2 regions of the Enterocloster clostridioformis genome follow, and region 1 is predicted to be linked to the other one. Evidence: predicted binding sites of a transcription regulator. Region 1 holds the regulator's gene; the other holds the start of a gene.
What was found. Region 1 encodes NrdR, which represses ribonucleotide reductase genes. Its sites were predicted from a motif close to CACAANATNTTGTG; they were not measured.

Region 1 (15,328 bases):
TGAAGGAAATCGTGGTAGGAGCAAGCCCTGCGCCGCATGCGGAAATCCTCAATGCGGCTAAGGAAGTTCTGGCATCCAAGGGCTACGAGCTGAAGATTGTGGAATACACAGATTACGTGCAGCCCAACAATGCGCTGGATTCCGGCGACCTGGACGCCAACTATTTCCAGCACAAGCCATATCTGGATTCCTTTAATGAGCAGAACGGAACAAATCTGGTCAGCGCAGGCGCCATCCACTATGAGCCATTCGGTATTTATGCAGGCAAGACAGCATCCCTGGAAGAACTACCGGACAAGGCGACCGTACTGGTGCCAAACGATGTGAGCAATGAGGCAAGAGCCCTTCTTCTGCTGGAGGCACAGGGGCTGATTAAACTGAAAGACGGTGTTGGTCTGGAGGCTACTAAGAATGACATTGTGGAGAACACCAAGAACCTGGATATCGTAGAGTTGGAGGCAGCACAGCTTCCACGTTCCATTTCTGACGGCGATATCGCGGTTATCAACGGCAACTATGCAATTGAAGCAGGGCTCAAAGTCAGCGACGCCCTGGCTACTGAGGATTCCCAATCCCTGGCGGCTACCACCTACGGCAATGTAGTGGCAGTGAGAGAGGGAGAAGAATCCAGCGATGCCACCAAGGCTCTGGTGGAAGCATTGACCAGCCCTGAGGTAAAGCAATTCATGGAGGAGACATATGAAGGCGCTGTAGTGCCGCTGTTCTAACGCGTGTTTGCAGGCAGCTTTCAATCAAACTCTTTCAAGATAAAATACAGTTATTCATAAAATCGTAAGAGGCTGTCCGCCGGGGATATACCCTGGCGGATTGTTTTATTTTACAAAATATGTTATACTTTCCCAAAAGTGTGTCCTGTATTCGGATACATTGACGCAGCCGCAGGGGCTTGAGAGAGGAGATAGTCCATGGAAAACGAAAAAGAAAACGGATATGGAGCCGGAGAAGGCCAGGGTCCGGATTATCATACAGATAACAGGGAACCAGTGATTGTGGCGGAACAGCCGGCCCGGGAGGTGACAGATGGGGATGTCAGCCAGGCGTCTGGCGGCCAGGATGCAGCGGATCTGGGAGAACCGGGGCAAAGCGGGCCGGAGCGGGGAACCGCGGGCTGGGGAACCGCGGGGCAAAATAGCGCCATCCAGGATGGATCCGATGGATGGAGCAGCCCCATGGATGCACCCCCACGGGAGGACAGATGGAGCGATACAGGGGATAAACCTTATCTGGGAAGTCCCTGGGAACCAACCCAATCCGGGCCGGAATATGCCCCGGGAAAGAATAATGGCGCCAGCGCAAATGACAGCCGGCCGTTATATAAGCCGGCCCCGCCTTCTTACGGCCAAAGCCAGCCGGAGGCGGGGCAGACGCAGCCGGAAACAGGCCAGGGCCAGCCGGGTGCAGGCCAGGGCCAGCCGGAAACAGGACAGAGGCTGCCAGTGACAAATCAGAACCAGCCGGGCGGGAGCAGCCAATACCAGACCCAATACCAGTCTTACCCGCCTGTGTACCAGGAAAAGAATAATATGGCAACGGCAGCTCTGGTCATGGGGATTCTTTCTCTGTGCAGTATCTGCTGCTGTATGCTGTTCGGCATTGTGTTCGGCGTACTCGGCATCATATTTGCCATTATGTCAAAAAAAGGAGACAAAATGGACGGTCAGGCAAGGGCCGGACTGATACTCTCCATTATCGGTATTGCTGTCACCGTGCTTGTCATCATCTTCTTTGCTGCGATTGAGGTGCTCGCTGTCATACCGGAACTGAATTGATTGGTTGTTTAATGGATGGAAACCGAATTGATATAAAATCAGGTTTTAATGGGACGGTGTCCGGCATATAGTAGGTAGCAAGAGAGGCCGGGAGGCTGTGGACCGTGAGGATTTACGACCTTAAACAAAAAGAAGTGATTAATGTAAAGACCTGCAAGCGCCTTGGATTTGTGGGAGATGTGGATTTCGACATGGAAACGGGCTGTCTGCTGGCCCTGATTGTGCCCGGACCAGGCTGCATATGCGGTTTTTTGGGACGGGAGAAGGAATATGTGATACCGTTCTGTGACATCTGCCAGGTGGGAAACGATATTATACTGGTGGACATTAAAGAAAAAGATGTGACGGAAAGCATTAAATGCTGAAAAGAAACATACAGCGCGGATTCCAGCGGGATTCGCGCTTTTTTCAGCGCGCGGGACAGAGGAGTGGCCGCCAGGGTTTCCCCTGCCGGCCGGTTTGTGAGAAAAAGTTGTATAAAAAGCATTTGCTTTTTGCAAGTCTAACTATACAAATGAATTGTGAAGGTTTTATGGTGGAAATGTGAAAAATCTGTGAAGGGTACCATAAAATGGTCACAGGTTTTCGTGGATGGCTGTCAGGATGTCCTTCAGCTTTCCCGCTTCAATCTGGCCCGGTGCAGAGGCTTCTTTTACAGAGCCAAAGGTGAGGCAGGAGCCGAATACCTCCCCTGAAAGACGGCTTATGAGCCCGGTGCCCTTCATGGACATGGTTACGACCGGGCAGGACAGGGACTGGCTGGCCTTGTCTGTGGCTGAAAGAAGGGTCAGCACATCGCGGGCTGACCGGGGCATGACCGCAATCTTGGCTATGTCTGCCCCCAATTCCTCCATGTGATGCAGGCGGCGGAGAATATCATCCTCTTTTGGAGTGGCCGCAAAATCATGATTGGACAGGATGACGCGTACCTGGTGTCTGCGGGCCAGTTCCACTGTCTCACGTACCATATCGTCACCGGAAAAAAGTTCCAAATCCACCAGATGTACATGGCCGGAGCAGATGGCCTGTTCCACCAGGGAGCGGTACGCCGGGAGCGGAGCGGGCACATGGCCGCCCTCCCTTTGGGTGCGGAAGGTAAAGAGCAGGGGAATGTCTTTCAGGGCAGACTCCAGACCGGGAAGGACCTGGTCCAGGATGTCCGGCTCCAGTATGGAGTCAAACCAGTCCGCTCTCCATTCAGCCACATCCACAGGCTGCTCCGTGAAGGATTCTGCCTGGTGAATCAGGGATTCGTAATCCTTTTCCACCAGCGGGGCGCATATTTTCGGCATTCCCTGTCCAAGTACAGTTTGTTTTATAATAACATTTTTCATGATAAAGAGCACCTTTCCTGTAATCTTTTTGGATTTGTCTGGATTCATTATAAAGCGGAGAGGGGATTTCGTCCATACCGTAATGAAAAAAGAACAAAGTCCTTGCGATTCATACTTTCTTCGGTTAAAATATATGAAGCGTTTAAGACGATGCGTGAAAAAAGAAAGGAAGGGTAACCCAGATGAAATGCCCCTATTGTAATGAAGCAGACACCAAGGTCATAGATTCCCGTCCGGCAGATGACAACAGCTCCATACGCAGGCGCCGCCAGTGTGAGCGCTGCGGTAAGCGCTTTACCACCTATGAGAAGCTGGAGACCATGCCGTTAATGGTAATAAAGAAGGATAATTCCAGGGAGACGTATGACCGTTCCAAGATTGAAGCGGGAATCATCCACTCCTGCCATAAACGCCCGGTATCACCCCAGCAGATTAATTCCATGATTGATGAGATTGAAAACCAGATTTTTAACATGGAGGAGAAGGAAGTGCCCACCTCCGCCATCGGAGAGCTGGTGATGGGAAAGCTTAAGGACCTGGACGAGGTGGCGTATGTGCGTTTTGCCTCTGTCTACCGTGAATTCAAGGATGTGAATACGTTCATAGACGAGATTGGAAAATTGCTGAAAAAGTAAAGTTGCTGAAGAAAATAGATTTGGAAGGAATACTTATAAACATGCTGGAAATGTTTTATCCCCGCCGTTACGAGGTATCCACCTATGTGATACCGTTTGATTATTATCATGCACAGGGAATGCAGGGCGTGATTTTTGACATTGATAATACCCTGGTGCCCCATGACGCGCCGGCAGACGGACAGGCAGTGGAACTCTTTGAGCGGCTTCGCGCCATGGGAATGAAGACATGTCTTCTATCCAACAATAAGGAGCCCAGGGTAAAGCCCTTTGCGGATTTGGTGGGTTCCTGCTATATCCATAAGGCAGGCAAGCCGGAAGTCAGGGGATATGAGAAGGCCATGGAGCTTATGGGGACGGACAGGAATCATACCCTCTTTGTGGGGGACCAGCTGTTTACGGATGTGTACGGTGCCAACAGGGCCGGCATCTACAGTATCCTGGTAAGGCCCATGGACCCCAGGGAAGAGATACAGATAGTGCTGAAGCGTTACCTGGAAAAGCCGGTGCTGTATTTTTATAAAAAACATGCCAGAGACATAAACCAAGACAGGGAGTAAAGTGAGATAATGGACGGAAAGACAAGAGTATGCGGGCTGATTGCAAATCCGGTGGAACATTCCATGTCACCCATGATGCATAATTTTTTTGCGCAGAGAACAGGGGTGAACTTAGCCTACGTTCCTTTTAAAGTGGAGGAAGACAGGGTTGGGGACGCGGTAAAGGGGGCCTATGCCCTGAATATACTGGGGATGAATGTAACGGTTCCCTATAAACAGCGGGTTATGGAGTTTCTGTCTGAACTGGATGAGGATGCCAGGGCCATCGGGGCAGTCAATACACTGGTCAGGACAGCTGCGGGCTATAAGGGCTATAATACGGATGGCGCGGGCCTTAAGCGGGCCCTTGCGCAAGCCGGTATCCGGACAGAAGGAGAACATTGTTTACTCATTGGGGCCGGAGGTGCGGCCAAGGCTGCAGCCTATGTGCTGGCAAAGGGCGGGGCTGCAGACATCCACATCCTCAACCGGAATGAAACCAGGGCCAGGGAGCTGGCAGACTGCATCAACACACTGACAGGCAGCGGTCTGGCGGAGGCCCTGCCTCTGAAGGGATACAGGAAGCTTCCTGCCAGAAAAGGCGGATATCTGGCCGTACAGTCCACCAGCGTTGGCATGCATCCCCATGTGGAGGATGCCGTTATTGATGATCCCCGGTTTTATGAGATGATTCATACCGGTGTGGACATTGTCTATACTCCCGCCAGGACCAGGTTCATGAAAATGGTACAGGAAGCAGGAGGAAGGGCGGTGAACGGTCTGGACATGCTTTTATATCAGGGCGTGATTGCCTATGAACTGTGGAATCCCCAGGTGAGGGTGGACAGCGGGACCATAAAGGCGGCAAAGCAGATGATAGAAGATTATCTGATAAAAAAACAGGCCGGGGAGGGCCGGGGAGAGAACCTGATCCTCATTGGCTTCATGGGAGCGGGAAAGACCAGTGTGGGAGAACATTTCGCAGCACGCTACCGGATGCCGATGATTGACACGGACAAGGAGATTGAGGCGGCAGCCGGTATGGCCATATCCGATATATTTGCCACCCGGGGAGAGGAAGCCTTCCGGCGCCTGGAGACAGGCGTGCTGGAAAAGCTGCTGAAGCAGGGCGGCAGGTCTGTGATTTCCGTGGGCGGCGGACTGCCTCTCAGGGCGGAAAACAGGGCGCTTTTGAAACAGCTGGGAACCGTGGTATATCTGGATGTCCTGCCAGAGACTGTCATGGAACGAATCGGAGCCGATGTGTCGGACCGTCCCATGCTTCACGGCAGTGATGTGATGGGCCGCATTATAAGCCTTCTGGAGTCGAGAAAACCCTATTACCTGAAAGCTTCTCATATAATTGTGGATGTGAACGGTCGGGACGTGGATGATATCGTGGAAGAGATTCACCGCAGGGCAGTGGATAAAACATGCTGAAAAGGGAGAAATTTATACTGCCGTTAAAAAAAAACTTGAAAATGCTCCCTACATAGTATAGAATATAAAAGATTAAAGACTTATGGGGCGCTTAGGCAAGCGTCATGAACGAACTCAAGGAGGAATATCTTTATGATATCAGCAGGTGATTTTAGAAATGGCATTACACTGGAGATTGACGGACAGGTTGTCCAGATTATGGAATTCCAGCATGTTAAGCCAGGCAAGGGTGCGGCTTTCGTGCGTACAAAATTAAAAAATGTAATCAACGGCGGCGTGGTAGAGCGCACCTTCCGTCCTACAGAGAAGTTCCCTCAGGCCAGAATTGACAGAGTGGACATGCAGTATCTGTATGCCGACGGAGAATTATATAACTTTATGAACCAGGAGACCTATGACCAGGTTGCCCTGAACCAGGATATCATCGGCGATGCCCTGAAGTTTGTAAAAGAGAACGAAGTATGTAAGGTCTGCTCTTACAATGGCAGCGTATTCTCCGTGGAGCCTCCGCTGTTTGTTGAGCTGGAGATTACAGAGACAGAGCCAGGTTTCAAGGGCGATACCGCAACCGGCGCCAATAAGCCGGCAACCGTGGAGACAGGTGCAACCGTATACGTACCATTGTTTGTAGAAATCGGCGATAAGATTAAGATTGACACCAGAACCGGCGAATATCTGTCACGAGTATAATACAACTTGTCGGATACGCCCTGGGAGGCGGTTTGTAAGAATTGCTCCGGTATATGCCGGGGCAGTTTTTAACTTTCCGGGAAAAGGAAAGACCTATTGTCACAGTAAAGGAGAGTATACATTGTGAATAAGATTCTGGATATGATGGAGCGGGAATTAAAGCAGGCATTTACAGCCAGCGGATATGAGGATTCGTTCGCAAAGGTGGTTTTATCCAACCGTCCCGACCTGTGTGAGTACCAGTGCAACGGTGCCATGGCAGCGGCTAAGGCATATAAGAAGAAGCCCATCGATATAGCGAACCAGGTGGTGGAACATCTGGCTTCAGGCGGCTCCCACCCTGTTTTTTCTGAGGCAGAGGCTGTGATGCCGGGATTCATTAACCTGAAGCTGTCAGATGCGTTTCTGGCAGAGTATGCGGGGGCCATGGCTTCGGCAGATAAGCTGGGACTGGAAGCGCCTGAGAAGCCGGAGACAGTTATCGTGGATTACGGCGGGGCCAATGTGGCAAAGCCCCTTCATGTGGGCCATCTGCGGGCGGCCATTATCGGGGAGAGCATAAAGCGCATGGGCCGTTTCCTGGGCCACCATATGATTGGTGATGTGCATCTGGGGGACTGGGGACTGCAGATGGGTCTTATTATTGAGGAACTAAAGGACAGGAAGCCGGAGCTGGTGTATTTTGACGAATCCTTTGAGGGACCGTTTCCGCAGGAGGCGCCGTTTACAATCAGTGAGCTGGAGGAGATATATCCCGCGGCCAGCGCCAAGTCCAAGGTGGACGAGGTGTTTAAGGAGAGGGCCCATCAGGCGACCCTGAAGCTCCAGAGAGGATATGCCCCGTTCCGGGCAATCTGGCAGCATATCATGGCTGTCTCTGTGTCTGACCTTAAGAAGAATTACGCAAACCTGAACGTGGAGTTCGATTTGTGGAAGGGTGAAAGCGACGCGGAGCCCTACATCGGGGACATGATTCAGATGCTGGTGGATAAGGGGCTGGCCTATGAGAGCCAGGGAGCTCTGGTGGTGGATGTGGCTCAGGATACGGACACCAAGGAGATTCCGCCCTGCCTGATCCGTAAGTCCGACGGAGCGTCTCTTTATGCAACTTCCGATTTGGCCACCATTGTGGAACGGGAACAGGATTTTAAGCCGGACCGCTATATTTATGTGGTGGATAAACGCCAGGGAATGCACTTTGAGCAGGTGTTCAGAGTGGCTAAGAGGGCAGGTATTGTGAAGGAAGACACCCCCATGATTTTCCTGGGATTCGGCACCATGAACGGAAAGGACGGAAAGCCCTTTAAGACACGTGAGGGCGGAGTCATGCGTCTGGAAAAGCTCATTGAGGAAATCAATGAAGCCGTATACCAGAGAATCATGGAGAACAGGACCGTATCAGAGGACGAGGCCAGGAGCACGGCGGCAGTGGTAGGGCTGGCTGCCCTCAAGTACGGCGATCTCTCCAACCAGGCTGCCAAGGATTATGTCTTTGATATTGAGCGCTTTACCTCATTTGAAGGTAATACAGGTCCGTATATCCTCTATACCATTGTCAGAATCAAGTCCATTATCGCCAAGTACAGGGAGAACGGAGGCCAGGTAAGCCAGGATGCCGTTGAAAAGAAGATTCTTGCCTGCACCGGAAGTTCGGAGAAGGCTCTGATGCTCTTGCTGGCCAGATATAATGAGGTTCTGGAAAACAGCTTTGCGGAGACAGCGCCTCATAAGATATGCCAGTACATTTACGAGCTGGCCAATGCCTTCAACAGCTTTTATCATGATACCAAGATTCTGGCAGAGGAGGATGAAGCCAGGAAGGAGAGCTATATCGGTCTTATTTCTCTTACCAGACGGGTGCTGGAGTCCTGCATCGGACTGTTGGGAATCGAGGCTCCGGAGCGCATGTAACCGCGGGGATGTCCCGGGATGGCCTGATACGTTCCGCCCTCCGGGGCAGGGGTATCAGGAATCCCGCTGAAAGGATGCATGAAGCAGATGAAGATTGTCAGGATGAACACCAGCAGCTTCTGGAAGGGGGAGGCTGGTGTGAAAGGCCTGGTTGAAGACCAGGGGGAAACATTTGAGGTAAATTTATATCTGGGAAGCGGAAGAGTAAGGGATTACTCCTGTTCCTGCAGCAAAGGGAATTCTTACAGGGGAATGTGCGCCCATGGGGAGGCCCTTTTTGCGTATTATAATCAGCAGAGGGAGGAGGCGTCCAAACCAACAATTCATACATCCTCCCAGGTTCACACCATGATTCGGGAATATACCAACCGGGAGGTGGCCCTGATTCTGGCGGAGGAGGCGGACGCCCAGGTAAGGCTGGAGCCGGTGCTGATTCTGGACGGAAAGGACACGCGTCTGGAGTTCAAGGTGGGAATCACCCGTTTTTATGCCGTGCGCGATTTGAGGGCCTTTAAGGAGGCTGTTGAGAATGGGGCCCATGTGGCTTATGGAAAGGACCTGTCCTTTCATCACAACAAATCGGCTTTTACAGACAGCAGCAAGGAGCTTCTGGCCCTGCTTATGGGAGGAGTACAAAACCAGAAAGCGGTCCGCAGCCTGACGCTAAACCGTATGAACCGGGACCGCTTTTTTGAAATAATGGCCGGCCGGACCGTGGAGGTCCAGCTTCCCGGCGGGAACCGGGTCATGATGGACATGGAGGATTCTGATCCGGTGGCATCACTTAAGGTGGAGAAGACGGGGAGGGACGGCCTGAAAGCCAGCCTTATGGGTGTGGCTCCAATGATAGGAGGCGAGGCCCCAAGGCCGGTGGCCGGCTGCTTTCGCGGGGAGCGGTTCCTGTATGTGGTATCCGGCCAGAGGCTCTACCGGTGCAGCGAGTCGTGTACCCAGGTCATGGGACTGTTCATGGAGCAGATGTGCATGGAGCGGGATGAAAGCGTGATGGTGGGACAGAGGGATATTCCGCTGTTCTATGAGCGCGTTGTCAAGCATATTCTTCCCTACTGCCGCCTGATGCCGGAGGACGTGGATTTTAAGGATTATGAGCCGGAGCCGTTAAAGGCGTCCTTCCGGTTCGACACAGGGGAGGATGGAGCTCTGGTGATGGAGCCCTCACTTGCTTACGGAAGTTATGAATTCCATCCCCTGGAGGACGAGAATCTTCCCAGGACTATATGCCGTGATGTACCGGGGGAATTCAGGGTAAGCCAGCTGATTCATAAATATTTCAAGTACAAGGACCCGGATGGAAGACGGCTGGTCATAAGGAATAACGAGGATGAGATTTACCGTCTTATGACAGAGGGAATGGACGAATTCCGCTCCATGGGAGATGTATATGTGTCTGAGAACCTGCGCCAGTGGGAGGTGCTGGCGCCGCCCAGGGTTACTGTGGGTGCTTCTGCTGCCGGCGGCTGGCTGGAACTGGATGTGGACATGGGCGGCATGAACAGCCAGGAACTGAACCGTATACTGGCAGCCTACAGCCAGAAAAAGAAGTACTACAGGCTGAAAAACGGACAATTTCTGGGGCTGGATGAAGGCGGCCTAACGGTCATCAGCCGCATGGCGTCGGAAATGGGAGTAACCAGAAAGGAGCTTCAGAGCGGAAAGGTACGTCTGCCGGCTTACCGCGCCTTTTATCTGGATTATCTTCTTAAGGAGAGCACCGGTGTAACCTATTACAGGGACCAGATGCTAAAAGCCATGGTAAGGTCGGTAAAGTCCGTGGAGGACAGCGATTTTACCGCGCCGGAGAGACTGAGGGGCGTGCTGAGGGAGTATCAGAGAATCGGATATGTCTGGCTGCGGACCCTGGACAGTTACGGATTCGGGGGAATCCTGGCCGATGACATGGGGCTGGGAAAAACCATACAGATCATTGCACTTTTGGAGTCCGCCTATGGCTCAGGCGAACAGTCGCCGTCCCTGATTATATGTCCGGCTTCTCTTGTGTACAACTGGGAGCATGAGATACGGCGTTTTGCGCCGGACCTTAAGGTGCTGTCGGTGGTGGGAAGCGGTTCGGAGCGGGAGGACCTGTTAAAAGAAGTTGGAAAAAATTCCCAGGTCTATCAGGTTATTATAACGTCCTACGATTTGCTGAGAAGAGACATAGGCTTATATGAAGGCGTCCATTTCCGGTATCAGGTCATAGACGAGGCGCAGTATATCAAAAACGCATCCACACAGAGCGCCAGGGCAGTGAAGTCCCTGGATGTGCAGACCAGGTTTGCCCTGACAGGGACGCCTGTTGAAAACCGTTTGGGTGAGCTGTGGAGCATTTTTGATTATCTCATGCCGGGCTTTCTCTTCGGAAGCAAGTTCTTCAAGAAGGAATATGAAGTCCCCATTATAAGAGACGGCGACGCGGCAGCCCTTGAACGTCTGAAACGGATGATAGGCCCCTTTGTGCTGAGACGGATAAAGAAGGATGTATTAAAGGAGCTTCCGGATAAAATGGAGGAGGTTGTATATTCCAACTTTGAACCGGAACAGAAAAAATTATATGCGGCCAATGCGGCCAAGTTTAAGGAAAAGCTCAGTACAGGCTGTTTTGGCCGGGCAGGGGAAGGAAAGCTCCAGATTTTGGCGGAGCTCATGCGCCTGAGACAGATTTGCTGCGACCCGCGGCTGTGTTACGACAATTACAGAGGCGGTTCCGCCAAGCTGGAGACCTGTATGGATTTGGTGAGGAGAGGTGTGGCGGGAGGACATAAGATACTGTTGTTTTCCCAGTTTACCTCCATGCTGGATATCATTCATATAAGGTTTGAGAAGGAGGGAATCAAGAGCCACTTACTGACAGGGGCCACCTCCAAGGAGGAACGAATCCGGCTGGTGGGGGATTTTGGGAAGGATGAGGTGCCGGTATTTTTGATTAGCCTGAAGGCGGGGGGAACCGGCCTTAACCTGACTGCGGCGGATATTGTCATCCATTATGACCCGTGGTGGAACGTGGCTGCCCAGAACCAGGCCACGGACAGAACCCACCGGATCGGCCAGGATAAGCAGGTAACGGTCTATAAACTGATTACCAGAAATACCATAGAAGAGAACATCTTAAAGCTTCAGGAAGCCAAGAGCCATCTGGCGGATGCAGTGGTGCCTGAGGGCACGGTATCATTTGGAAGCCTGACAAGAGATGATATACTGAATATCATAAAGGAGGAATAAGAAATGAAAGTATTAATGTTAAACGGGAGTCCTCACGAGAAGGGATGTACTTACACCGCCCTTGCAGAGGTGGCAGGAGAGCTCAATCAGGCTGGCATTGAAACAGAGATCATGCATGTGGGCGGCGGGACTGTCCATGGATGTATGGGCTGCGGCGCATGCGGTAAGCTTGGAAAATGCATTTACAGCGACGATAAGGTCAACGAAGCAGTGGAAAAGATGAGGCAGAGCGACGGACTGATTGTCGGTTCACCGGTACACTATGCCTCGGCCAGCGGGGCTGTCACCTCCTTCCTGGACCGCTTCTTCTATTCCGGAAGCAGCGCTGCTGCCCATAAGCCGGGAGCTGCCATTGCCTCTGCCAGAAGGGCTGGAACAACTGCCACCCTGGACCAGCTGAATAAATATTTTATGATTACGCAGATGCCGGTAGTTTCCTCCCAGTACTGGAATATGGTGCACGGGCAATGTCCTGAGGATGTGAAGAAGGATGAGGAGGGCATGCAGATCATGCGCGTCCTGGGCAGGAACATGGCCTGGATGCTCAAATCCATTGAGGCAGGAAAAGCTGCCGGGGTTACGCTTCCTGAGACAGAGGAGAAGAAGAGAACGAATTTTATACGGTAGGAAAATGGCTGATTCGCGGATGAGGTTAATGTATGGAATCAATACGAGGAATCAATACATGGAATCAGGATGACCTGGTTTAAGATATGGGGCCCGGCACAGTGGTGTGCCGGGTTTTTAACATGCTCGTATGTACGGCTCTATACCAAAGCGGTATGCATGGTCTGATTATGAATGTGCTGGTCCAGTATCAAATGGACCCGTTCCACTTCGCCGAGAATCAGGGTTTCGGATTTCATGATTTGGCTTCTTAAGATGCGTTCAGTGGACTTGAGCTGGAATTCCAGATTGTCCATGCGGGTGTTCAGGGATTTTATGTCGGACTGCATGTTTTGGATGTCGGACTGCATGTTTTGGATGTCGGTTTTCATGTTCTGAATATCGGTTTTCATGCTCTGAATATCAGTTTTCATACCTTGAAGCTCAGTCTTCATACCTTGAAACTCAGTTTTCATACCTTGGAACTCAGTCTTCATACCGACTATTTCAATCAACAAAAAATCAAGTTTTTCAGAATATGTCAAGCTGTCACCTCCTAAAAACAGTGTGCTGTGTCACGGTTATTGTTTCAGCTGGAACCAGGGTGTAATTAAGTATAGCATATCAGGACATGGAAAACCAGGCTGGTTTTTGCACTTTTGGTAACATATTTCACCGGATTACGCCGCCAATTTCCCGGAAAAATAGTACTTGCCACAAATCCCGTATTCTGTTATACTCTGATATAGTTAACTAGCTAATTATAAGCGGGCTAATGGTTAATCAGTTAAATATACAGATACAGGAAGGAGGCAATTTACATGGACAATGCATCATGCAGTTGTTTTGTTCAATCCTCGGAGCACTGTCTTATCGAGAAGTACATTCGAGTGGCCAGGCTGCACCGGAGTATGATGGAGCACCGTCTGGACGGCACGGGGGTGTACCGCAGCCAGCATCAGATTCTGATGTTCGTGTCGGATAATCCCAACGTATCCCAGAAGGAGCTGGCAAGGATGTATGGCGTGTCAGGGGCCACCATAGCTGTTTCTCTTAAGAAACTGGAAAAGGGAGGCTATATAAGGCGCCTGGTAGACCAGGAGGACAACCGGTGCAACCAGATTTGCATAACGGATAAGGGCAGAAAAGTGGTGGAGGACAGTGTTAAGATTTTCAGGCGCATTGAGTGCCGTATGTTTGAAGGATTCTCTGAGAATGATATGAAGGTGCTGGGAGAACTTCTGGACCGGATTTATGGAAATCTGAACCAGGAGTTTACGGACAGGGCGCAAGGGGAGGAATCGTAAGTGAAACGATACGGAAAATATATAAAACCATATTTTGGAGCCTTTATTCTGGGCCCTCTTCTGATGCTGACTGAGGTGGCTGGAGAAATCATGCTGCCTAAGCTGATGTCCATGATTATCAACAACGGAGTGGCGCAGAGAAATGTGCAGTATATCCTGTCTGTGGGAGGCCTGATGATACTGGCCACCCTGGTCATGGCCATAGGAGGAATCGGAGGAGCTTATTTTTCGGTGAAAGCGGCCGTCAGCTTTACCAGTGATTTGAGGGCCGACCTTTTTTCCAAGGTGCAGGAATTTTCCTTTAAGAACATAGATGCCTACAGCACAGGCTCGCTGGTAACCCGTCTGACCAATGATATCCAGCAGGTCCAAAATGTGCTTATGATGGGACTGCGGATGGCCATGCGCGCTCCGGGCATGTTCATAGGTGCCCTGCTCATGGCTTTCATGATGAATGCCAGGCTGGCAGTGGTCATACTGGTGGTCATCCCCCTGCTGACAGCAGCCATAGCCGTCATACTGAAGACCGCGTTCCCCAGATTTACCGCCATGCAGAAAAAGCTGGACCAGTTAAACTCCGGCATCCAGGAAGCTCTGACCAATGTGCGGGTTATCAAGTCCTTTGTGCGGGAAGAATTTGAGGAAGATAAATTCAGGGTCATGAACCAGGATTTAAAGAACAGCAGCCTGGATGCCATGAAAATCGTCATTGTCGCCATGCCTGTGATGACCCTTGCCATGAACATAACCACGCTGGCTGTTGTGTGGTACGGGGGAAATATCATTATTGCAGGGGATATGCCGGTAGGGGATTTGACTGCATTTACCACCTATATCGTACAGATACTCATGTCACTAATGATGCTTTCCATGGTATTCCTGCAGCTTTCCAGAGCAGTGGCATCCATCCGCAGGGTGAGTGAGGTCATGGATACGGAGATCGACCTGACAGACCAGGGGGCCGCCAGGAAGGACCTGGCTGTATTGACGGGAAAGGTGGAGTTTAAGCATGTGAGCTTCAGCTATACGGACAACCAGGATGAGATGGTGCTGGAGGATATAAGCTTTACGGCAGAGCCGGGGCAGGTGATAGGCATTATCGGAGCCACAGGCAGCGGTAAGACCACCCTGGTGCAGATGATACCGCGGCTCTACGATGCCACAAGGGGCCAGGTACTTGTGGACGGAGTGGATGTCAGGGACTATTCTCTGAAAAACCTTCGGGAAGGTGTGGGCATGGTGCTCCAGAAAAATGTGCTTTTCTCAGGCACCATAGAAGAGAACCTGCGCTGGGGGAAGGAGGACGCCTCCATGGATGAAATCAGGGAAATGGCACAGAGCGCCCAGGCGGACAGCTTTGTCACCTCCTTTACCAACGGCTATGATACGGACATGGGACAGGGCGGGGTCAACGTATCGGGGGGCCAGAAGCAGAGACTCTGTATTGCCAGGGCTCTGCTTAAGAGGCCAAAAATCCTGATACTGGATGACAGCACCAGCGCCGTGGATACTGCCACTGAGGCCAGGATACGGCAGTGTTTCAGCACCAGCCTTAAGGATACCACCAAAATCATCATAGCACAGCGCATCGGATCCGTGGAAGAGGCTGACCGGATCTTGGTGCTGGATGAAGGCAGGCTCATCGGACAGGGGACCCATGAACAGCTTATGGAGGAATGCCAGGCATACCAGGAGATTTATTATTCCCAGAGGGACCGAAAGGAGACGGCTGCATCATGACGAGACAACAGAAAGCGGAGAGCCTGAAACGGCGCTATGGAAGACATGGGGCTCCTGAGTCCATAGGTCCCATGGGAGGGAGAGGGCATGGACCGG
Region 2 (15,328 bases), 1.2 Mb from region 1:
CAAGAAAATTTGAGAAATACTTTATATTTTAGTGCCCGGGTTCCGTTTTGGGAGCTGGTGGAAGTGATTTTTGTAGGCTCTGAGAAAGGTGGAATAGTGGCTGAAGCCGGAACGGAAGCAGGCGTCCGTGGCATTTATCCCATCCCCAAGCAGGTCCCTGGCGTAAAGCAGGCGTTTTTCGGTGATGTAATTTCCTATGGTGCATCCTGTCTCTTCCTTGAAAATACGCATCATATGGTATGGGCTGATGCAGCTTACGGCGGACAATGTCCCGATGCTCAGATCCTCGTCCAGATGTTCATTTATATAGGATATAAGGCCGGAGACACGGTAGTTTAAGACACCTGTGGGAAGGTACTGGGCCTTATCGTCCATGGAGGCCCTGTTCAGCTCCACCAGAAATTCCAGGCATAAAAGGCGGCTCATGAGGGACCCGGCAAATTCTTCCTGCCGCCAGCTCTGGGAGCGTTCCAGCCGTTTTAAAAGGGAGAGCATGTTTGCCCTGACCTCATCCTTCAGTCTGAGAACATTAGAATGGCGGTAGGCTGCCGTGGCAAAACACCGGTCCAGGGAGTCTCCGTTTTCCCTGTGACGGTCCAGAAAATCCTGGGACAGGTAAAGTATCTGACGCTCATAGGGCTGCCCCGGCTCCACCTCCGGCCGGTGAATCTGTCCCCGTCCCACCAGCACAATATCAAAGGGGTGAAGGATATAGGAACGGCCTTCTATGACATAGTTTACCCTGCCCTCCAGCAGCACCATGATTTTCAGAAAATCGTGGTAGTGGAATTCGTAGCTGGGGCTTACCTTGTCTTTTAAATGGAACAGCCTGAAGTCCTCCCTCAGGAATCCCTGGCGTTCAAATGCAGGGGCGTTGTCTGTGATGGGCATGAAACAGTTACCTCCTTTTTTACATGCTTTGTCTGCATGTGATGGGTTTATAATTTGAGTATAAAATAAATAGAGCATTATTTGCAATATAAAATAGCAATATATCTATATTTTTATAAAAAAGTGCTTGATAAAATAATGATAAAGCTTACAGGCGGAGAACCTGTTGTGCTGCCGGTAAGCAGAGCTGTTGAACAGACCGCAGATATGGAGGATATCTATATGAGGATTGTAGTGGAAAAGTATCATGGACTGGGAAATGATTATCTGGTATATGACCCCAACAAAAATAAACTGAAGCTGACCCCTTCCAATGTACAGCTCATGTGCAACCGCAATTTTGGGGTGGGAGCTGACGGTGTTCTGGAGGGACCCATTCTGGACGGAGAGCAGATTTCCATGGTGGTGTGGAATCCGGACGGCAGTGTTGCGGAAAAGAGCGGCAACGGCGTCCGCATTTTTGCCAAATACTTAAAGGACGCGGGGTACGTACAGAAAAAGGATTTTACCATTTCCTCCCAGGGCGGCGAGGCCGCCATCCATTATCTCAACGAGGAGGGCACCCGGTTAAAGGCATCCATGGGAAAGGTTTCCTTCTGGAGTGACGATGTGCCGGTGGAGGGACCGCGCAGGGAAATCATCAACGAGACCATGGTGTTTGGCCGGATTCCCTATCCGGTTACCTGCCTGTCCATCGGCAATCCCCACTGCGTTATCCTTATGGATGAGATTTCAAAGGATTTGGTTTGCAGGATTGGAAGGTATTCTGAAAGCGCCAAACAGTTCCCGGAGAAAATCAACACCCAAATCATGAAGGTACTGGACCGGACCCACATCCAGACCGAGGTATACGAAAGGGGAGCAGGCTATACCCTGGCTTCCGGAAGCGGCTGCTGTGCGGCTGCGGCTGCGGCTTACCGTCTGGGGCTTACGGACCCCAAGATGTTTGTGCAGATGCCGGGAGGCACCCTGGAGCTGGAGATCGACGGGGAAGGTGTGGTTCACATGACCGGCGATGTGGGGTATGTGGGGACCATTAAACTGGGAAGCCATTTCACAGAACAGCTTCGCGCGTTAAAGTGATATCAAAAAAATAGAGGAAATTCATTGACAAATGAAATATCTGCTGATATATTTTTTATAACAAAAAGCAGGGGTAAGGGAAGGTTGACGAGGACGTCTTAAGGGGCGCTCTGTCCCTGCCCGGTGAATTTTAAGGAGGCGGGAGCATGGTAAGAGGTTCCCGCCTCTGCGTGTTTGTCGGTATCACAGTTTGCAAGAGAGGGAGATTAATATGAGCAAATACAGTAAAGAGGATATCATGCGTATGGTGGAAGATGAGGATGTGGAGTTTATCCGCCTCCAGTTTACGGATATCTTCGGAATGCTTAAGAATGTGGCCATCACTGCCGGCCAGCTTGAAAAGGCATTGGATAACCGTTGCATGTTTGACGGCTCTGCCATTGAAGGTTTTGTGAGGATTGACGAGTCGGATATGTACCTGTATCCGGATTTGGATACCTTTGAGGTGTTTCCGTGGAGGCCCCAGCAGGGCAAGGTGGCCAGGTTTATCTGCGACGTGTATAACCCAAATGGAACCCCGTTTTCCGGCGACCCAAGATATGTGCTCAAACGGGCTGTAAAGCGGGCGCAGGACATGGGATATGTGCTCAATGTGGGGCCGGAATGTGAATTCTTTCTCTTTCACACGGACGAGGAGGGGAGGCCCACCACCAGCACACATGAGATGGCGGGATATTTTGACGTGTCCCCCATTGACCTGGCGGAAAATGTCCGAAGGGATATTGTGCTGAACCTGGAGGAGATGGGGTTTCAGGTGGAGGCCAGCCATCATGAGATTGCGCCGGCCCAGCACGAGATTGATTTCCAGTATACGGATGCGCTTCGGGCCGCGGATAATATCATGACCTTTAAGATGGCTGCCAAAACCATAGCAAAGCGCCACGGGCTCCATGCCACCTTTATGCCAAAGCCCAGAGAAGGGATGAACGGTTCCGGCATGCATATCAATATGTCCCTGTCAGACAAGGAGGGCAGGAACCTGTTTGCGGATGACCAGGATGCTTTGAGACTGAGCAGGGACGCCTATTATTTCATGGCCGGCATCCTCAGGCACATGAAGGCAATGACCATCCTGACCAACCCCCTTGTGAATTCCTATAAGAGGCTGATTCCGGGATTCGACGCACCGATTTATATTGCCTGGTCCCCTACCTCCAACCGCAGTTCCCTGATTCGCATACCATCCCCCAGAGGGGAGAGCACGCGGATTGAGCTGCGATGCCCGGATTCTGCCATGAATCCTTATCTGGCATTGGCAGCCTGCCTGTCGGCCGGCCTGGACGGAATTGAGAAGAAAATCGGACTTCCCGCGTGTGTGGAGGGAAATATGTTTACCATGGAGCCGGAGGAGCTGAGGGAAAGGAATGTGGAGCGGATTCCGGAGACTCTGGGTGATGCCATTGAGGCGTACAACGGGGATTCCTTCATGAAGGAGGTTCTGGGAGAGCATATTTATACCAAGTATCTGGAGGCCAAGGAGCAGGAATGGCGGGATTTCCGGGCCCAGGTAACGGATTGGGAAGTAAGCCAGTATCTGTACAAATATTGATGGCGCCGGCAGTTGTGAATAAGGTTTTACCTGGAGGTGGGACATGTGACTAACATTATCGTAGCGTTCTCCAAGCCGGAGGACGGGAAGAACATAAAAAGCATACTGGTCCGCAACGGTTTCCAGGTAGTCGCAGTCTGTACCTCAGGAGGTCAGGTTCTGTCGGCCGCGGACTGCCTGAACGGGGGAATCGTGGTGAGCGGTTACCGGTTTGAGGATATGATGTACGACGAACTGCGCCAGTGCCTGCCGGGAGAATTTGAGATGCTTCTGATTTCATCACCTGCCAGGTGGAGCGGACAGTCCCCGGACAGGGTCATCTGCCTGCCCATGCCCCTAAAGGTCCACGATCTGCTGAATACCCTGGAGATGATGGTGCAGGCCCAGGAGAGAATCCGCAGAAGGAGAAGAAGCAGGCCCAGGGAGCGCAGCAAGGAGGAACAGGATATCATAACAGAGGCAAAGACACTGCTGATGGAACGGAACAATATGACGGAGTCGGAAGCCCACCGGTATATACAGAAATGCAGCATGGACAGCGGCACCAATCTGGTGGAGACAGCCCAGATGGTAATCAGCCTCATTCATGTGTGATGGGGAAGGGAAATATTTATAGAATGCCTGTAACACGGCAGGATGGAGACGGATATGGAATTTACAAAAATGCAGGGAACCGGCAATGATTATGTGTATGTGGACTGTTTTAAGGAGACGGTGAGGGATCCGGCAAAGACAGCGGTCTATGTGAGCGACCGCCATTTTGGCGTCGGATCGGACGGACTGATTCTCATATACCCCTCCCGGACAGCGGACTGCAGAATGGAGATGTACAACGCGGACGGTTCCCAGGGAATCATGTGCGGCAACGGTGTGCGCTGCGTGGGAAAATACGTTTACGACCACGGTCTGGTGGATAAGGATAAAAGGACCATCACAGTGGAGACACTGGCGGGAATCAAGACGCTGGAGTTGGAGACTGAGGATGGCAGGGCGGTGTCTGTTACCGTGGATATGGGGGAGGCAGCCCTCACATCCCGGCTGCCGGAGGATATTACGGTGGACGGGGAGCAATACAGGTTTGTGGGAATCAATGTGGGAAATCCCCATGCAATCTACTATGTGGACCAGGTGGACAGTCTGGATTTGGAGCGGATTGGGCCGGCCTTTGAGAATCATGCTCGGTTTGCGCCTGACCGTGTGAATACGGAGTTCATTCATGTGGTGGACCGGAAACACCTTGATATGCGGGTGTGGGAGCGGGGAAGCGGTGAAACCTGGGCATGCGGTACAGGGGCCGCGGCCAGCGTCATGGCTTCCATCCTCATGGGATATACGGAGGATGAGGCGGAGGTGGCTCTGCGCGGTGGAAAGCTGGTAATACGGTATGACAGGGAGTCCGGCCATCTGTTTATGACAGGGCCGGCCGTGGAGGTGTTCCGGGGCTCTATTGACATACCGGAAGAAATATATTATGATTGATGAGGCGAATTTCATCAATTAATACTTTAAAGCGAAAATGTTTACTATACACTCTCAGGAACCAGACGCACGATGGCGTGCGTCCTGGTACATCTTTTGCGGCACACAGGCGGTCATGGGAAAGACATGGCAATGTGTCCCGCGGCGAAAGGTGTATCCGGTTTTTGGGAGTGTTTTCCTATTTATCAGAGACAGAGGACAGGAGGAAACGGACATGTTTAAAATCAATGAAAATTATTTGAAGCTGCCGGGCAGCTATCTCTTTTCCGCCATTGCAAAAAAAGTGGCTGCATATGAAAAGGCCAACCCGGACAGGCAGGTCATACGGCTGGGAATCGGGGATGTGACACTTCCCATTGCCCCGGCCATTGTGGAGGCCATTCACAAGGCGGCGGACGAAATGGGACATGCAGAGACATTTCACGGCTATGCGCCGGATTTGGGCTATGCCTTCCTGCGTGAGACGATTGTGGAAAAGGACTACAAGTCATGGGGGTGCCATGTGGAGGCAGACGAGATATTCGTATCGGACGGAGCCAAAAGCGACTGCGGCAATATCCAGGAGATATTCAGCGAGGACAGCCGCATTGCGGTGTGTGACCCCGTATATCCCGTGTATGTGGATTCCAATGTTATGGCAGGCCGCACAGGCAGTTATGACCCTGCCACGGGCGTGTGGAGCAATGTGATTTACATGCCCTGTACGGCGCGGAATCATTTTGTACCGGCGCTTCCGGAGGAAACACCGGACCTTATTTACCTGTGTGTGCCCAATAACCCTACAGGAACCACGCTGACCAGGGGCCAGCTAAAGGTGTGGGTGGACTACGCAAACAGGATAGGGGCTGTAATTCTCTATGATGCTGCTTACGAGGCATATATATCCGAGGAGGATGTGCCTCACAGTATATTTGAGATTCAGGGAGCCAGGACCTGTGCCATTGAGTTCCGTTCCTTCTCAAAAAAAGCCGGATTCACAGGCGTGCGTCTGGGATTTACCGTGGTTCCAAAGGATTTGAAATGCGGGGATGTGACGCTCCATTCGCTGTGGGCCAGACGCCACGGCACCAAGTTCAACGGGGCCCCCTATATTGAGCAGAGAGCCGGGGAAGCCGTATATTCCGAAGAAGGCAGCCGGCAGGTCATGGAGCAGGTGGCGTATTATAAGAGGAATGCCAGGGTTATCTATGACGGGCTGAAGGAAGCGGGCTACACCGTGTTTGGCGGAATCAATTCCCCTTACATCTGGCTTAAGGTGGAGGACGGGATGGACAGCTGGGAGTTTTTTGATTATCTTCTGGAACAGGCCAATGTGGTGGGTACACCGGGAAGCGGCTTCGGGCCCAGCGGCCAGGGGTATTTCCGCCTGACGGCCTTTGGCACCTATGAGAATACGGTGGAGGCTGTAAAACGGATAAAGGCCCTCAGGCAGTAACGGCGGCAGGGCGTGATGCCGCGGTGGACCCGGTGAAGCTGGGGTATATGTTCATAGGGCAGCTGCAGAAATTCGGCAGGACAAGCACACAAATCGTATTTTCCACCCATGTGGGCCCCAGAGGGGTGGATGTGGACGAAATTTAGTTCCAGGTTCAGTCAACATTTGTCTTACTTTCACATATGGTATAATGTAGAGTCATATATGAAGGAGAATCTGGTATGACAGATGTTAAGAGAGTCATAATTGATGCCGGCCACGGCGGCGAAGAGCCGGGCGCTATGTACGACGGGCGCCGGGAAAAAGATGATACCCTGCGGCTGGCTCTTGCCATAGGACAGATATTGGAAAATAATGGGGTAGATGTGGTATACACCAGGACTACGGATATATACGACACACCTCTGGAGAAGGCCCAGATAGCAAACCAGTCCGGGGCTGATTATTTTGTGTCCATTCACCGGAATGCCTTCCCTGTGCCGGGAGGGGCAAGCGGTGCCATGACGCTGGTGTATCAGGATGCAGGCGTGCCTGCCATGCTGGCGGATAATATCCAGCGCAATCTGGTGGAAACAGGGTTCAGGGACCTGGGAGTACAGGAGCGCCCTGGACTTATCGTGCTGCGAAAGACACAGATGCCTGCTGTACTGGTAGAAGTGGGATTTATTGATAATCCGGAAGACAACCGGTTTTTTGATGAGAATTTCGACGCCATTGCCCAGGCCATAGCAGACGGTGTGCTGGAAACTATCCGGCAGCAGGAGGCAAAACGGCCTGAATATTATCAGGTCCAGGTGGGAGCCTTCCGCACCAGGATGCCCGCAGACAGGCTGGTGAATGAGCTCCAGGCAAGCGGCCTCCCGGCCTTCCTGGTTTACGACGACGGGCTGTACAAGGTGAGGGTCGGTGCTTTCCTCAATATGGACTATGCGGTGCAGATGGAGAGGAACCTGAGAAACATGGGGTACCCCACTGTGCTGGTGAGGGAACGGGCCATATACTGACAGGTGTAATTATAAGAAATCAGTAAACATATACGGAGTAAATGCCGCAGGCCAAATTCTCTTGGATTTGGCCTGCGGCCGTTTCGTCTATCCCATGCCCTGTCACCAGTTCCAGCGCCCGTAGCGCAGTGTGACGGAGGCAATGGTTTTTACTAACTGGTCCGATATCTGGCCGGGAAGAAGGCGCCATTTCCAGTTGGTGCCAATGGTGGAGGGAGTGTTGATGCGGCAGTCATTGTCCAGACCCATGTAATCCTGGAGGGGGATGATGCACATTCTGGCCTGGCTGCGCATAATCAGGCTGATGAAGGACATGTGCAGGCGGTTTGCGGGGGTGCAGCTGTCACAGAGATAATCTCTGGCCAGATTGCGCTCCTGGGCCGTGATGGAGGCATACCATCCTTTGATGGTTTCATTGTCATGGGTGCCGGTGTAGGCCACGCAGTTTTCAGGGTAATTGTGGGGAAGATAATCGCTGGCACAGCCGGAATCCCTGGAATCAAATGCAAATTCCAGCACCTTCATGCCCGGAAATCCGCTTTCTCTTACAAGCTGTCTGACAGAGTCTGTCACATATCCCAGATCCTCGGCAATGATTTCCTTTTCTCCCAGCCTGTTTTTTACCATGTGGAAGAAGCCGATTCCCGGTCCCTGCTCCCAATGGCCTCCAATGGCAGTGGCGGAACCGGCCGGAATGGAATAGTACTGGTCAAATCCCCGGAAATGGTCAATCCTCACCACATCATACAGTTTATAACAGTAGGCCAGCCGGGACAGCCACCATTCATAGCCTGTGCTGCGGTGGTATTCCCAGCGGTACAGGGGATTTCCCCAGAGCTGTCCTGTGGCGGAAAAGCCGTCAGGAGGGCAGCCTGCAACTGCGGTGGGCAGATTGTCCCTGTCCAGCTCAAAGAGTTCGGGATGGGCCCATGTGTCGGCGCTGTCCATGGCAACATAGATGGGAATGTCCCCTATGATGCGGATTCCGTTGGCATTGGCATAGGCTTTCAGTTTTTTCCACTGCTGGCTGAATTTAAACTGAAGGTATTGGTGGAATTCTATGTCGTAATACAGCTCCCTGCGGTAGTAATCCAGGGCGTTCTTCCAGCGCAGGCGGATGTCCTGCGCCCACTGGGTCCAGGCAGTTTGGCCGAACCGGGCCTTTACTGCCATGAAGAGGGAGTAATCCTCCAGCCACCATCTGTTTTCCTCCATAAATTTCCTGAACTCCGGGTCAAGGCTTATGCTGCTCCTCTCATAGGCTTTTCTGAGCAGGGGAAACCGTTCTTCGTAAACCTTTGCGTAGTCCACGGAATCCGGCCGGCTGCCGAAGTCGGCCCGGCTGCATTCCTCCTCTGTAAGAACACCCTCCCGGATAAGGTCCTCCAGGCTTATGAAATAGGGATTGCCTGCAAAGGTGGAAAAGGACTGGTAGGGGGAATCACCGTAGCTGGTGGGGCCCAGGGGGAGAATCTGCCAGTAGGACTGGCCGGCCTCCTTTAAACGGTCCACGAATTCGTAGGCCTCCTTTGAAAAGCAGCCGATTCCATATCTGGAGGGAAGGCTGGCGATGGATAGTAAGATTCCGCTTTCTCGTTTCATTTCTATATGCTCCTCGTTTTTTGCAGGCATTGCCCTGTTTAATATTCTGTGATGATTCCAAAGTGGTCTGATACAAGGGGGCCGGATATGCCGTCGTATATGGTTTTGGTGGAAATAACCGGCACCCTGCGGCTGGTCCAGATGTAATCAATGCGCATTCCCGATATCTCTCCCTGTTCCCTCCATCCGTCAATGGCATTTGCCACCGTGACGCCTGAATCCCTGGAGACAGCCAGGTCGTAGGCGTCAAACCAGCCTGAGGCCAGTATCAGGTCCCGTCCCTGGCCGGTTACATGTGCCGGGGAGTTGAAATCCCCCATGAGCCACAGCTGTTTTCCGGATAAGGGGGCCAGGCCCCTGCATATGCGTTTCCATTGTCCCTCAAAGGGTTCTTCGCTGTCATTCCACCAACCCATGTGGACACTGTAAAAGGATTCATCTCCGTATTCTGTCCGGGTGTTGATTCCGAGTATTTTACGGGTCTTCCAGTTTTCATAATCCCGGATGCCGGTGATGTAAAACTGGCTGGTCCCCAGTATGGGAGAACGGCTGAGGACGGCCAGGCCCTCGTCGTATATTCCGTATCCTGCCTTGGCCGGAGTCCAGGTCCATTGATAGGAAACACCGGCCCGGGCCAGGAGCAGCGCCAGGTTAAAGGCGTGGTTGTCTGCGCGGATAACTGCGCGTGGCGCGCAGGGGGAGTCCGTACTTAAGCCTATGGCGCGGCAGGGGACGTAGCAGGATTCCCGCAGCCGGCCGGGGGCTGCGGGGAGAGCGTCCCTGGACTGGTTGACCTCCTGGAGGGCGATGATATCCGGTTTGATTTGGACAAGGGAGCCGGCAAAGGCAGCGAGCTTGGATTCATATTCCGGTTCCGCCAGACTGTGTGTGTTAAGCGTCATTATTTTCATATTACCTGCCTCCGGTGGTTTTCAGTTACAGAGGGCAGCTGCGGTGCGTAAGTGGCAGCGGCCTGTTTACAGTATATCATTGATATCGGATTTGAGCACATCTGCTTTTGGTCCGTAGATGGCCTGGATGCCTGCCATCTGTATCAGCTTTCCTACGCTGATCATCAGTCCGGCCGCGGGCATGACGGCAATGACTGTCATCAGAACCTTGCCCAGCTTTTGGAGAAAGTCAAAATTTATCAGGGATTTTCGGGTCTTTCCTGTTTTCCTGTCCGCGGTGTCTGTGAGGGAAGACGCATTTGCCGCCGGGGCGCCGTCTGGATTTTGGAGGGCGGCTGTCTCAGCTTCTGCGGTCCCGTCCGGCGGACAATGGTCTAAAACCGTTATCACGGCATCTGTTCCCGCCTTTACAGGACCTGTGAAGGCATTCATGGAGCGGCCTTCCATTCCGCCGCAGATGAGGACAGGCGTGATGGTATTGACCTGTTTTTCCTCAAGGGCCTTTAAATCGGCTTTTGCCAACAGTTCGCCGGCCTTTACCTTATCTCCAACCTTTACACAGCACTGGAAGCATTCTCCCTTTAAGGCCACGGTCTCCAGGCCGAAGTGGATCATGACCTCTATGCCGTTCTCTGAACGCAGGCCATAGGCGTGGAGGGTCTCTGCAATGGAAACCACCTCTGCGTCAATGGGACTGACCAGATTGCCGTCCTGAGGCAGGATGGCAACGCCGTCTCCTATGATTTTTTGTGAAAATACAGGGTCCGGCACTTCCTCCAATGGAACCGCTGTTCCGGTTAAAGGGGAGAGAATCCTGATTCCAATACAGCCGTCAGTGTTCTTGTTCATATGTAACCTCCTGAGTTTGATTGTTGCATTATTTACGCAACCGATTGCATTAAATATAGTCCGGCTGTCTGAAGAATGCAATAGATATTTTGAGAATCCTTTGTTTTCTACGTTTTGAACAAAAACAGCGCCAGGTATTTGTGCAGTTTTCTTAAAGGGGAATGCAAACGAACGGGAGAAGATTACGCAAAAAGAGCGCAAACGAGTTGACAAAAATTGCATTAAACTTTACAATATAGGAAGGATGTATATGGATTGCGGTGATGGATTCGGTCAACATGTATATATACATCCCCGTGACGATGAAAATGAAACGTATATTAAGGAGGCTGTTTATGCCTGTTACAATCAAAGACGTGGCTGCCCTTGCGGGGGTGTCGCCGTCAACCGTAAGCCGGACATGCAGGGATCATCCCTCTATCAGCCGCCAGACCAAGGAAAAGGTCCGGCAGGCCATGGCGAAGCTGGGCTATGAACCGAATTTTCAAGCCAGCAGCCTGGCCACCCAGAATTCCCGCACCGTGGGAATCATTCTGCCCCCGTCGGAGTGGGAGGCTTACCAGAATCCCTTCTATCTGGAGATGATACGGGGAATCAGCCAGTATTGCAACCAGAAGCAGTACATCAATACCGTGATCACGGGACAGAATGAGGATGAGGTTCTGCAGGCCATAAAGACCATGGCGAGAACCGGCCTGGCAGAGGGATTTATCGTGCTCTACTCCAGGGAGCAGGACCCGGTTCTGGATTATCTCTATGAAGAGGGACTGCTGTATGTGCTCATAGGAAAGGCATGCAGGAATGTGAACCAGACCATCTATGTGGATAACGACAATGTGCTCGCGGGCAGGGAGGCGGCTGAGTACCTGCTGAATCTGGGCCATGTAAGGATTGCCTGCCTGTCCGGAGACCGCTTTCTGCTGTATAACAATGACAGGAAAATGGGGTATATGCTGGCCCTGGCAGAGAGGGGCATTCCTTTTGACGGCCAGCTGTGCGTGGAGGTGCCCTCTGTGCCGGAGGAGCAGGACCAGGCCCTGGAAGCCCTGTTCGCAAGAGAGGACAGACCCACGGCCGTGCTGGTCAGCGATGACATACTGGCAGTGGCCCTGGAAAAGACCTGTATTGGTCTGGGACTATCCATTCCGGGAGATGTATCCATCCTGTCCTTTAATAATTCCCTTCTCTCCAGACTTACATTTCCGCCTTTGACATCCGTGGATGTGAATGCCTGCCAGCTGGGAATCGAGGCAGCCGCCCAGATGATAAGCCATGTGGAAAATCCGGAGCTGGTGGCTACGAAAATCATTGTTCCCCACCACCTGGTGGAGAGGGAGAGCTGTGCGGGAACCGGACGGTTCTGTGGTGATTGGGATACTGAAACAATATAACACATCCCCGGCAGGTGACTACCTGAAATAGGACGCCTTTTGCTGTCAGACTTATTTTCGGGTTTGGCCGGGATTTCAGCCAATTGATTTATTTTTCTGAAATACATCTTATCGTATACTTCCTCTTGAAAAACACAACATTTAGTGCTAAAATCTTATACTGTTGCACAAGCAACAGATTTTTTCAGTATTCTGTGATAAGATGCCTTTAAACCGTTTACCTGAATACAGGCAGCGTGGGAGAGCATTTGGATAAAAGGAGTGTAGTGACGATGAAGATTATTAAGAGGAATGGCGCGGAAGAGGATTTTGACAACAATAAGATCGTGGTGGCTGTGGCAAAGGCAAATACGGCTGCCGGAAAAAACAAGCTGAGTCTGGAGCAGATTAAGGACATTGCGGATTACGTTGAGTACAAGTGTGTAAAACTTAACAGGGCCGTGTCCGTTGAGGAGATCCAGGATATGGTGGAGAACCAGATCATGTCTACAGGCGCGTTTGAGCTTGCAAAGGATTATGTGAGATATCGTTACCAGCGCTCCCTCATACGCAAGGCCAATACAACGGATAACCGCATTCTGTCCCTGATTGAGTGCAATAACGAGGATGTGAAGCAGGAGAATTCCAACAAGAATCCAACGGTTAACAGTGTGCAGAGAGATTACATGGCCGGCGAGGTCAGCAAGGACCTGACCAAGAGGATGCTCCTTCCGCAGGATATCGTGGAGGCGGACAGGGAGGGCATTATTCATTTCCATGATTCCGATTATTTTGCTCAGCACATGCACAACTGCGACCTGGTGAATCTGGAGGACATGCTGCAGAACGGCACGGTTATCAGCGAGACCAGGATTGAGAAGCCCCACAGCTTTTCCACGGCCTGCAATATCGCCACTCAGATTATCGCCCAGGTAGCCAGCAACCAGTACGGCGGGCAGAGCATCAGCCTGGCCCATCTGGCTCCCTTTGTGGATGTGTCCAGAAAGAAAATATACGCGGAGGTTCAGGAAGAGGTAAAGACCTTTGGCTGCATGCCTTCCGAGAAAGCCATCCATGAAGTGGTGGAAAACAGACTTCGTAAGGAGGTTACCAAGGGAGTCCAGACCATCCAGTATCAGGTTATCACACTGATGACCACCAACGGACAGGCCCCCTTCCTGACCGTGTTCATGTACCTGAATGAGGCTAAGAACGAGCGGGAGAAAAAGGACCTGGCCATGATTATCGAGGAGACTCTGAAGCAGCGCTGCCAGGGCGTGAAGAATGAGTCGGGCGTGTGGATTACGCCGGCATTCCCCAAGCTGATTTATGTACTGGAGGAGGATAATGTCAACGAGGGAACCGAGTATTATTACCTGACCGAGATGGCTGCGAAATGTACGGCCAAGCGCCTTGTTCCCGACTATATTTCCGAGAAGAAGATGATGGAATTAAAGGAAGGAAACTGCTTCCCTGTCATGGGATGCCGCAGCGCCTTAAGCCCCTGGAAGGATGAGAACGGGAATTATAAATTCTACGGCCGTTTCAACCAGGGCGTGGTGACCATCAACCTGGTGGATGTGGCCCTGTCCTCCGGCGGGGATATGGAAGCCTTTTGGAAGATATTTGACGAGAGGCTGGATCTGTGCTACCGGGCCCTGATGTGCCGCCACAACCGTCTGAGAGGCACTCTGTCCGACGCGGCGCCCATTCTCTGGCAGAACGGCGCCCTGGCAAGGCTTAAGAAGGGCGAAACCATTGACAGGCTTCTTTACGGCGGTTATTCCACTATTTCCCTGGGATATGCGGGGCTCTATGAGTGCGTGAAGTACATGACCGGAAAGTCCCATACCGACCAGGCGGCCACTCCCTTTGCCCTGGAGGTCATGGAGTACATGAATAAGGCCTGCAACCGCTGGAAGGATGAGACTAACATCGGATTCAGCATCTATGGTTCGCCCATAGAGAGCACCACTTATAAGTTTGCCAAATGCCTCCAGAAGCGTTTCGGCATCATCGAGGGCGTGACGGACAGAAGCTATATTACCAACAGCTACCATGTAAATGTTTCCGAGGAAATTGACGCCTTCTCAAAGCTGAAATTTGAGTCGCAGTTCCAGGCTCTTTCCACCGGCGGAGCCATCAGCTACGTGGAGGTGCCCAACATGCAGAACAATATTCCGGCCGTGCTGGGGATCATACGGTATATCTATGACAATATCATGTACGCGGAGTTAAACACAAAGAGCGATTTCTGCCAGGAATGCGGATTTGACGGCGAGATTCAGATTGTGACGGATGAGAGCGGCAAGCTGGTGTGGGAATGCCCCAAGTGCGGCAACCGGGACGAGAACAAGCTGAACGTGGCCAGGAGAACCTGCGGCTATATCGGAACTCAGTTCTGGAACCAGGGCAGGACCCAGGAAATCAAGGAAAGGGTGCTCCATTTATAAGATGAATTACGGTACAATCAAGAAGAATGATATTGCCAACGGCGCAGGCGTGAGGGTATCCCTGTTTGTGTCAGGGTGTACCCATCACTGTCCGGGCTGTTTTAACGAGGAGGCGTGGGATTTTAACTTCGGGATACCCTTTACAGGGGAGACGCAGGAGGAAATCCTGGAAGCCCTTGCTCCGGATTATATAGAGGGTCTCACCCTTCTGGGGGGAGAGCCGTTTGAGCCTGAGAACCAGGAGGTGCTGGTGCCTTTTTTGGAAAAGGTGAGGGCCCGCTATCCGCAGAAGAATCTGTGGTGCTATACAGGATATACCCTGGAACAGGACCTTCTGAAGGACGGCCGGGCCAGGTGTGAATATACGGACCGGATGCTGTCCATGATTGACGTGCTGGTGGACGGTCGGTTCGTGGAGGCTCTTAAGGATATCAGCCTTCCCTTCCGGGGGTCCTCCAACCAGCGCATTCTGAATCTCAGGGCCACTCTTGAGAGCGGGAGCGTGAAGCTGCTGGAGCTTGGCAGCGGAAGAATCTAGGCTTTCCATGGAGATGTCCGGAGATATCCGGAATGCCTTTTGGTATTGCAATTTAGTTAATAATTTAGTAAAATCAACTTAATTGTATGGCAAGAGGGTCTGTAAATGGCGCTGAGAGCAAAAGACATAGCGGAAATGCTGGGGGTGTCCACGGCTACGGTTTC

Region 2: the regulator NrdR is predicted to act here: its motif matches at 12,328-12,341, upstream of nrdD (anaerobic ribonucleoside-triphosphate reductase).

The regions. Positions count from the first base shown of each region.
Region 1 covers NZ_JAIWZC010000001.1:1,356,941-1,372,268, reverse strand. The annotation lists gene LA360_RS06795 (MetQ/NlpA family ABC transporter substrate-binding protein) at 1-728, shown strand, start outside; gene LA360_RS06790 (DUF4190 domain-containing protein) at 927-1,790, shown strand; gene LA360_RS06785 (YlmC/YmxH family sporulation protein) at 1,895-2,155, shown strand; gene aroD (type I 3-dehydroquinate dehydratase) at 2,366-3,124, opposite strand; gene nrdR (transcriptional regulator NrdR) at 3,307-3,759, shown strand; gene LA360_RS06770 (YqeG family HAD IIIA-type phosphatase) at 3,801-4,319, shown strand; gene aroE (shikimate dehydrogenase) at 4,329-5,738, shown strand; gene efp (elongation factor P) at 5,871-6,428, shown strand; gene argS (arginine--tRNA ligase) at 6,552-8,339, shown strand; gene LA360_RS06750 (DEAD/DEAH box helicase) at 8,427-11,579, shown strand; gene LA360_RS06745 (flavodoxin family protein) at 11,583-12,206, shown strand; gene LA360_RS06740 (hypothetical protein) at 12,347-12,619, opposite strand; gene LA360_RS06735 (MarR family winged helix-turn-helix transcriptional regulator) at 13,007-13,492, shown strand; gene LA360_RS06730 (ABC transporter ATP-binding protein) at 13,493-15,232, shown strand; gene LA360_RS06725 (ABC transporter ATP-binding protein) at 15,229-15,328, shown strand, end outside.
Region 2 covers NZ_JAIWZC010000001.1:2,601,693-2,617,020, reverse strand. The annotation lists gene LA360_RS13155 (helix-turn-helix domain-containing protein) at 22-891, opposite strand; gene dapF (diaminopimelate epimerase) at 1,114-1,974, shown strand; gene glnA (type I glutamate--ammonia ligase) at 2,186-3,523, shown strand; gene LA360_RS13140 (ANTAR domain-containing response regulator) at 3,569-4,117, shown strand; gene dapF (diaminopimelate epimerase) at 4,172-5,002, shown strand; gene LA360_RS13130 (LL-diaminopimelate aminotransferase) at 5,217-6,437, shown strand; partial or broken gene LA360_RS13125 (Lrp/AsnC family transcriptional regulator) at 6,485-6,583, shown strand; gene LA360_RS13120 (N-acetylmuramoyl-L-alanine amidase) at 6,659-7,441, shown strand; gene malQ (4-alpha-glucanotransferase) at 7,544-9,043, opposite strand; gene LA360_RS13110 (endonuclease/exonuclease/phosphatase family protein) at 9,082-9,954, opposite strand; partial or broken gene LA360_RS13105 (PTS sugar transporter subunit IIA) at 10,084-10,803, opposite strand; gene LA360_RS13100 (LacI family DNA-binding transcriptional regulator) at 11,139-12,194, shown strand; gene nrdD (anaerobic ribonucleoside-triphosphate reductase) at 12,467-14,626, shown strand; gene nrdG (anaerobic ribonucleoside-triphosphate reductase activating protein) at 14,628-15,164, shown strand; gene LA360_RS13085 (helix-turn-helix domain-containing protein) at 15,270-15,328, shown strand, end outside.